DNA from 2 places in the Paraburkholderia sp. SECH2 genome. Region 2 is predicted to be linked to the other one. Evidence: riboswitches for the same ligand, from Rfam matches in the RefSeq annotation. Region 2 holds a riboswitch; the other holds the start of a gene.

Region 1 (4,416 bases), on a different contig from region 2:
CGCGGCGACACAGCGGGCGATTTCGCGCTTCAGTTCGTCGGCGGGTTCGGCCGATTTGCGGCGCAACTGGACCGTTTTCACGCCAAAGCCCACCACCCGTTCGACCCACCCCGCAGTCGGCAGCACCGGGTACAGGCCGAGCCGGTCAGGGCAACGCGCGAACGCTTGCGCCGGCGCGGCCGGCAGACCGGCGAGGCGTGGGAAGTGCGCGATATCGGCCGGAAAGGCGTCATCCGCTTTCGTTTCGTCGCCGTCGCGCCACGCCAGCGCCAGGACCAGCGCGTCGTGCGGATCGAAGCCGCAGTCCAGAAACGCCGCCAGCGCGGAAATCCAGTCTTCGGCCAGATGACCTTCCAGACTGTATTTCTCGCCGCCCAAGTGCAGCGTCGCCGCGTTCTCAGCGGCGACGATCACGCCTGCGCCCTGCACCTGCCAGCGCGCCACCTGCTCGCCATGCTGCTGCGCGTCGGCGACGATGATCAGGTCGCCGCCGTTCGGCTCGTCCGGCGCGGTCAGACAGATGCGCCACGGCGCGTGGGTTGGCGGCCACTCGCCCAGGCGGGCGCGGATCCGCTCGGCGGCTTCGGTGAGTTCATCGGCAGGCGGCCAGAAGAGGTCGCGGCCAGTCAAAGGCAAAGTTTGCGTCATGCGGTGCTCCCGTCTTGATGCCAGAACGGCATGCCGACCACCGGCGTGCTCGCGTGCGCGCTTTCGCGCTCGGCCATCGGCCCCGCCAGAAAAGCCTGGCGGCCCGCTTCGACGCCCAGCGCAAAGGCGCGCGCCATCGCGTCGGGGTGCGTCGCCTGCGAAACGGCGGTGTTCAGCAGCACGCCATCGAAGCCCCACTCCATCACTTGCGCCGCATGCGACGGCACGCCGAGGCCGGCGTCGACGATCAGCGGCACGTCGGGCAAGCGTTCACGCAAGACCCGCAGGCCGTACGGATTGATCACACCCTTGCCGGTGCCGATCGGCGCGCCCCACGGCATCAGCGCCTCGCAGCCCGCATCGAGCAGGCGGCGGCCGATCACCAGATCTTCGGTGCAATACGGGAGCACCTTGAAGCCGTCCTTGATCAGCTGCGTGGCCGCTTCGATCAGGCCGACCGGATCAGGCTGCAGCGTGTAGTCGTCGCCGATCAGTTCGAGCTTGATCCACTCGGTTTCGAAAATCTCGCGCGCCATATGCGCGGTCGTCACCGCCTCGCCGACGGTCAGGCAGCCGGCGGTATTGGGCAACAGCGGTACGCCGTGGCGCTTGAGCAGATCGAAGAAACCGGCTTCGGCGCCGCCTTCGTTCATCTGCCGGCGCAGCGCGACGGTCACCATGCCGGGCTGCGCCGCGTCGATCGAATCGGACAGCGATTGCAGCGACGGATAGCGCGAGGTGCCGAGCAGCACGCGGCTCGCGAAAGTCTGGCCGTAGAGCGTGAGCGCGTCGGCGGTTTGGGGGGCAGTCATTTGCATAATCCTGGTCTCCGGCAAGGCGTGGCGCGGGGCTTAACCGCCGGCCACGGGTTGCACGACATCGAGCTTGTCGCCCGGCTGCAGCGCGCGCGCCGCATGCTGGGTGCGTGCGACGAAATCGCCGTTCAGCGCGACCGCGAACGGCGGACGCGCGCCGAACGCGGCGAGCGCATCGGCGACAGTCGCGCCTTCGGGCAACGACAACGGCTTCTGATTGATATGAATGTCCATGGTGTTCGAATACGGTTCAATCGATTGGGGGAGCGACGTCCGCCTGTTTTGCCTGCGGTTATTTCGCCGGCAGACGCGCAACGCTCATGCCGGCTCCCGCGTGGCGTCCAGTTGAAACAGCTCGCTCCAGCGCGCGGCATTTTGCCAGTCGGCGAAAGCATCGGCGTCGCCGATGCGGCCGTCGAGCAGCGCGGCGGCGAAGCGCACGGCTTCGTCGGCGACTTCGGGCACGATCATGTAGCCGTGCCGGTACAGGCCGTTCACGCGCAATGTCTGCGCGCCATCCCACAGCAAGGCCGGACGGTGGTCCGGCAAAGTCGGGCGGCACTGCGAATTCAGTTCGAGGATGCGGGCCTCGCCGAAGCCGGGATGCACGGAAAACGCCGCGCTCAGCAACTCGAGCGCCGAGCGCACGCTGACCGGCGACATGTCCTCGCCTTCCACTTCGGTCGCGCCGATCACGTAGAGATCGTCCTGCTTCGGCGCGATATACAGCGGGTAGCGCGGATGCAGCAGACGCACCGGCCGCGTCAGCTTGATACCCGGCGCATGCACGCGGGCGACTTCACCGCGGATCCCCCGCAACGTCGGCAGCACCGGCTTCGCGCCCAAACCCCGGCAGTCGATCGTGATGCGTGCGGCCGGCAGCGCATGATCGTCGACTGGCGTGTTCCAGTGCGTTTCGACACCGCGCTGGGCGAGGCCTGCCGCGAGCGCGGTCAACACCTGACGGTTATCCAGTTGGCCTTCGCGCGGCAGCAGCCAGCCCTGGTTGAAGCGGCCCGCCAACGCGGGCTCGGCAGCGCCGACCTGAGCGCCCGCCAGCGTCACGAAGCCGCCGTCGAGCAACTCAGCAGGCGCGTTCGAGCGCACCCGGCGTTCGAACAATGGCGCTTCGGTGCGATCGGCGTGATGCCATACGACCAGCGTGCCATTGCGCTGGAAGAACACCGGTTCGGGCAATTCGGCCAGCACGCGCGGCCAGGTGTCGAGCGAACTTGCGCCCAGACGGGTGATCAGCAGTTCGGCACTGGCGGCTTCGGCGAGCGGCGCCAGCATGGCGGCGGCGACCCAGGCCGCGGATTGCGTACCTGCGGCGTCGCCGCGCTCATAGAGCGCCACGCGATGCCCTTCACCGGCGAGGCGCCACGCGACGAGACGCCCGCACAGCCCACCGCCGAGCACGGCGAAATCGGGTCGAGCTAAACGATTCATCGCGTGCGCTCCGGGTCACAACGGCAAGCAACGCTAAAACAGCCCGGCGCGCCGGCACAACCGACGAAAACGCGGTGACGAGCAAAACACATGTCTGAAGAATAGGCGGTCATCGAGTCCTTTCCGTACGGCAAAAAAACGCACGTACCCAGGACGAAACCGGCGGGTGAGGCCGGCCGGGCAATAAGCACGTCCAATGACGGACGCCGCCCGGCGGGGAATGGAAGACTGGCTGCTTCCGGAAACTTCCCGCGCCGGTATTACCCGGATCGGGTGCAAAGGGTCTCTCTCAGCCTCGCCGCCGCTGCGTGAAATCACGCTGCCTGTGGGCAAAGCACCCCTGTTTCGTCGAAGGTCATTAGACCATAAAAGGCGCGGCGCCCGCAAACCAACGGCCTCTGCCGTCACACGCCATTGATCCGTCACTATCTTTCGATTCATCAATACGGCCGAATGCAGCGCTCTGGCACAATGCCAGGACCGGATACCGCTGGCGCGCGGGCGACATGCTTCGCCGCCCGCGCGCCAGCGGCATCGAGGCGGGACCTCTGAGCGGAAATTAATTTTCACTTAAGGGCTTCGCGCCAGAATCGGTCGCTCACCCGGACGTGCGTTCGTCGAGCACGACGCCCGGGGCACGCACCGCAAACCCGCCGTGGGGCCGGCCCGACTTGGGGGCCGCCCGACGCGGGCCAGCACTTCACCAGGATGCTCATGACACCGAATACCGCTTCCAGCCCCGTGCTGCCGCCGGACGAAAAAGTCTCCGCATGGAGCCTGATCAAACCTTACTGGGTTTCCGAAGAACGAAAAACGGCGTGGGCGCTGCTCATCGCGATCATCGTGATGAATCTGCTCATCGTGTGGATCAACGTGCGCCTGAACCGCTGGAGCGCCGACTTCTACAACGCGCTGCAAACCAAGAACGTGCACGATTTCCCGCACCTGCTGATGGTGTTCTCGGGGCTCGCGTTCGGCTTCATCATCCTTGCCGTGTACGGCCGCTATCTACGCCAGATGCTCGGCTTCCGCTGGCGCCAGTGGCTGACCACACGTTATCTCAACGAATGGCTGCACGACAGCGCCTTCTACCGGATCGAACGCGACCGGCTCGCCGACAACCCCGACCAGCGGATCAGCGACGACCTGCAATCACTCGCCACTAGCACGCTCTCGCTGACCCTCGACCTGCTGTCCACGATCGTCACACTGGTCTCGTTCATGACGATCCTGTGGTCGCTGGCCGGTGCGCTGACCGTTTCGCTTGGCGGCATGCCGGTGCAGATTCCGGGCTATATGGTGTGGGCCGCAGCGCTGTACGCGGTAGTCGGCTCAGTGATCATCCAGAAGGTCGGCCATCCGCTCGTGTCGATCAACTACCAGGCACAGAAAGTCGAGGCGGATTTCCGTTTCGGCCTGATCCGTCTGCGTGAAAACGCCGAGCAGATCGCCTTCTACAACGGCATGGAGACCGAGAAGAAGAACACGCACTCGCTGTTCGGCC
Region 2 (4,416 bases):
GTTGCGCGGCGAATTCGCGCACATCCTGCGTGATCTTCATCGAGCAGAAGTGCGGGCCGCACATCGAACAGAAGTGCGCGACCTTGGCCGAATCCTTCGGCAGGGTTTCGTCGTGGAATTCGCGTGCCTTGTCCGGGTCGAGACCGAGATTGAACTGGTCTTCCCAACGGAATTCAAAACGCGCCTTCGACAATGCGTTGTCACGCACCTGCGCGCCCGGATGGCCCTTCGCCAGATCGGCGGCGTGCGCGGCGAGCTTGTACGTGATGATGCCGGTCTTGACGTCGTCCTTGTTCGGCAGCCCAAGGTGTTCCTTCGGCGTGACGTAGCAGAGCATGGCCGTGCCGAACCAGCCGATCATCGCTGCGCCAATGCCCGACGTGATGTGGTCGTAGCCCGGCGCGATGTCGGTCGTCAACGGTCCCAGCGTGTAGAACGGTGCTTGGTCACACCATTCGAGTTGCAGGTCCATGTTCTCCTTGATCAACTGCATCGGCACGTGGCCGGGGCCCTCGATCATGGTTTGAACGTCGTGCTTCCACGCGATCTGCGTGAGCTCGCCGAGCGTCTTCAGTTCGCCGAGTTGCGCTTCGTCGTTGGCATCGTAGATCGAACCGGGGCGCAGACCGTCGCCGAGCGAGAAGGCTACGTCATACGCCTTCATGATTTCGCAGATGTCTTCGAAGTGCTCGTACAGGAAGCTTTCCTTGTGGTGAGCGAGGCACCACTTCGCCATGATCGAGCCGCCGCGCGAGACGATGCCCGTCATACGCTTCGCTGTGAGCGGCACGTATTGCAGACGCACGCCCGCGTGAATCGTGAAGTAGTCGACGCCTTGTTCCGCCTGTTCGATCAGCGTGTCGCGGAAGATTTCCCACGTCAGATCTTCGGCCTTGCCGTTGACCTTCTCCAAAGCCTGATAGATCGGCACCGTGCCGATCGGCACCGGCGAATTGCGGATGATCCACTCGCGTGTTTCGTGAATGTGCTTGCCGGTGGACAGATCCATCACCGTGTCGCCGCCCCAGCGGATCGCCCAGGTCATCTTGTCGACTTCTTCGCCGATGGAGGAGGTCACCGCCGAGTTGCCGATGTTCGCATTCACCTTCACGAGGAAGTTGCGGCCGATGATCATCGGCTCGCTTTCCGGGTGGTTGATGTTGTTCGGGATGATCGCGCGGCCGCGCGCAACTTCTTCGCGCACGAATTCCGCGGTGATTTCCTTCAGGCCATCGGGACCGAATGCGCTCGCACCGAACGCCTGGCCCGGATGCTGGCGGCCCATCATCGCGGCGAGCTTTTCGCCGTTCGGACCGCTCGTCTTCAGGCTTTCCAGATACGCGGCGCGTTGCTGGTTCTCGCGAATCGCGATGTATTCCATCTCCGGCGTGATGATGCCTTTACGCGCGTAGTGCATCTGCGAGACGTTCTTGCCGGCGATGGCGCGGCGCGGCGTGCGGTGCAGGCCTTTGAAACGCAGATCGGCAGTCGCGGTATCGGCGGCGCGTTCGCGGCTGAAGCCGCTCGAGAGACCCGTCAGCGCTTCGGTGTCGCCGCGCTCTTCGATCCAGGCTTGACGCAGCGCGGGCAGACCGGCGCGGATGTCGATCTTGGCTTCCGGATCGGAGTAGGGGCCCGACGTATCGTAGACGAAGACCGGCGGATTCTTCTCGCCGCCGAAGCTATCCGGCGTATCCGCCTGGGAAATTTCGCGCATCGGCACGCGGATATCGGGCCGCGAGCCGGTTACGTAGACCTTGCGGGAATTCGGCAGCGGCGCGACAGCGGCGGCATCGACGTGGGCGTCGGCGGAAAGGAACTTCGGGTTGGCGTTCATGCGTTATCTCCTCGGCATAGCAATGTGGGGCCGCTAAGCAGGAGACGAGACGGAAGTTGTCGGAATTCGCGAGAGATGAAACGGTAGACCAGGTGCGAAATCCGTACGCTTCCCTGCGCTGGCATTATCCAGATCAGGTTCAAAGGGTATTTCTCACCCACGCAACACGGACCTCCAACCTCCGCGCTACGCAGGACCCCCGCGTTAGCAGCGCACACGATACACCGCCCGGGCGCTGCTTGGCAACCCGTCTTGAAAAAGTCAGATGTCGGAGATAACGCCCGTCAGCCGCGCACTATTCTTATTGTGATAGGGCTGCCGGGGATGATGCGGCGCAGCGTTCTGCGTCGTGAATGGCTTTGGCTTACAGCGTGAAATCGTCGGCGGCTTCGGGCTGAAACAGGATCTTTTCGAGCTTCAACACCTTCTCCGTGCCGCTCGGCGGCGTGAAGCGGATGCGCTCGCCGCGTTTGGCGCCGAGCAGTGCAAGACCGACCGGCGAAAACACGTTCAGGCGGCCGTGCGCGAAGTCCGCGTTGGGCGGATAGACAACGGTCCAGGTCATCTGCTCGCCACTGGTTTCATCGACCAGCGTGGCTTGCGAATTCATCGTGACGACGTTCGCGGGGATGTCGCGCGATTCGACGATCACAGCGCGCTCCAGGACGTCGTCGAGCATGTCTTGCAGCTTGGTGTCAGCGCCGGGCGCGGCTGCGTGCTTTTCAAGACGGGCGACGTCGAGTTCGGTGAGGTAGCAGGTTTTCGTCTTTTTCATGACGGGTTCTCCAATTGATCTGCATGTAAGGGAATGGCGTACGGATGAGATCAGCCCGGAGCCCGACGACGCGGCCCCGGTAATGGAGGGGAAATGCGTCAGATCGGGCGCCGGGCGGCGAGAAGCGGGAGCGTTCGGGACGGCTGGCCGGCGTGTGGCGTCGCGATGTCCACGCGCGCGCAGCCGGTTGCGCGGCGGGGGCGCAAGCGGGTGAGGGCTCGGGAAAACGGAACGCGCATTGGGGTAGCCGGCAGAGTATGAAAAGTAGTGCGGGAGCGTCGGAAAGCAAGCTTGATCGACGCAATCGAAAGGTGAATGTTAGCACGGGCCGGGCGTCTTCTTAATCGCCGCTGGGAGGCGCCGTGGATACGCGTTGCGGCGTGTCGATATCGCACGGGGTCGTTCAAGACCGCCGTCGCGCTGCCGTTAATCCGCCTGTAGGGGCGGCCGTTGCCCAGTCGAGTGAGCGGCGGTGGGCAGCGCGTCAATGGCGCGATGCGATTCGAGACGGCTTAAGGAGAGGTGCTGATGAAAACTGGAATGGGGCGGTTTGAGGGGCTCAGCGCGGTCGCGGCGACGGCAACGCTGGTTGCGCTCATTGCGGCGCCAATGCCGGCGGTGGCCGCGAATGGCGGAACGATCAGTTTTTCGGGCGCGATCGTGGCGTCGCAACTGGAGATTTCGGTGGCGCCCGCCGGGGCGCGTGTCGATGCCAGGAGCGCGCGGCTTGATCAGTCGGGTTCAGCGGTCACGCTGATCTTTAGCGCTGAGCCGGGCGTGGCGACGGGCGCCGATGTCGCGCTTCAGGTGAATAGCGCCGCGACAGCGCGTAACGGTGACGCGCTGACTGAGCGTTTTGTCGACAGCCGCGGACGTGTGTTCCGTGCGGCTAGCGACGGCCACTACCGCGTTGGCCGCGACGGCGGCGTGTTGTCGCTCGCACCGAAGAATGCCGGGCAGGATACCCGGGTGACGGTTGTCGTGAGTTACGACTGAGACACCCTCCGCGGGGCGCTTTGGGGCGGTTCGCCCGCAAGCGTACAGACACACCGCGCCCCGCGGGGATAAACAGCATGGAACGGTCTCGACCGTAGGCGAGCAACGCAGACAAAAATAAAAATTCAAAACCGGCTGTCATAAGCGGGCTTGTGGTTCGACAAACGTGCAGATTCCGATGGAGCACGCCATGCAAACCGCACGAACCCGCCGAGGCAATCGGTATGTCACTCGCGCAATCGCGCTAGCCGTAGCGCTGACAACCCTCTTCGCCAGTGGCCTTGCAAGCGCAGCAGGCGCCGTGTGTGCGTCGCACAGCCCATCGCACCGCGTAGCGCTGGTGGAGCTCTACAGCAGCGAAGGCTGCAACAGCTGCCCGCCCGCCGACAACTGGCTGAGTCAGTGGAAAAACAGTGGTGCAAGCCAAAGCATCGTGCCGTTGGCGCTGCATGTGGACTACTGGAATAGCCTCGGTTGGACCGACCGTTTCTCGCAACATCGCTTTACTGAACGTCAGCAGACCCTCACCGACCTCGCCGGCGGCCACACCATCTATACGCCTGAAATCTTCGTATCAGGCCGCGAACTGCGCAGCTGGTCGCAACGCGACAGTTTCCAGAGCCGCATCGGCCAGGTCGTTGCCGAACCGGCGCAGGCGAACGTGGCGCTTGAACTGAAACCTCAGGCGAAAGGCGCCTTCAATGTCGACGCGCAATTCACCAGCAAGGCGGCAAACACCACGGCCCCGCTGAATGCCTACATCGCGGTTTACCAGAACGCGTTGAACTCGCAAGTCAGAGCCGGGGAA

Evidence for each region. A riboswitch is a leader RNA that binds a small molecule or an ion and turns the genes downstream of it on or off. The one in region 2 is predicted to bind thiamine pyrophosphate.
Region 1: another riboswitch for thiamine pyrophosphate. It lies ahead of M0D66_RS27935 (FAD-dependent oxidoreductase); the one in region 2 lies ahead of thiC (phosphomethylpyrimidine synthase ThiC).

The regions. Positions count from the first base shown of each region.
Region 1 is NZ_JALPRH010000021.1:59,631-64,046, reverse strand. Features, by position in the region: gene thiE (thiamine phosphate synthase) at 1-648, opposite strand, end outside; gene M0D66_RS27945 (thiazole synthase) at 645-1,460, opposite strand; gene thiS (sulfur carrier protein ThiS) at 1,500-1,697, opposite strand; gene M0D66_RS27935 (FAD-dependent oxidoreductase) at 1,782-2,912, opposite strand; TPP riboswitch at 3,142-3,264, opposite strand; gene M0D66_RS27930 (ABC transporter ATP-binding protein/permease) at 3,627-4,416, shown strand, end outside.
Region 2 is NZ_JALPRH010000020.1:133,788-138,203, forward strand. Features, by position in the region: gene thiC (phosphomethylpyrimidine synthase ThiC) at 1-1,837, opposite strand, end outside; TPP riboswitch at 1,930-2,048, opposite strand; gene M0D66_RS27510 (GreA/GreB family elongation factor) at 2,202-2,612, opposite strand; gene M0D66_RS27515 (hypothetical protein) at 3,141-3,608, shown strand; gene M0D66_RS27520 (thioredoxin family protein) at 3,799-4,416, shown strand, end outside.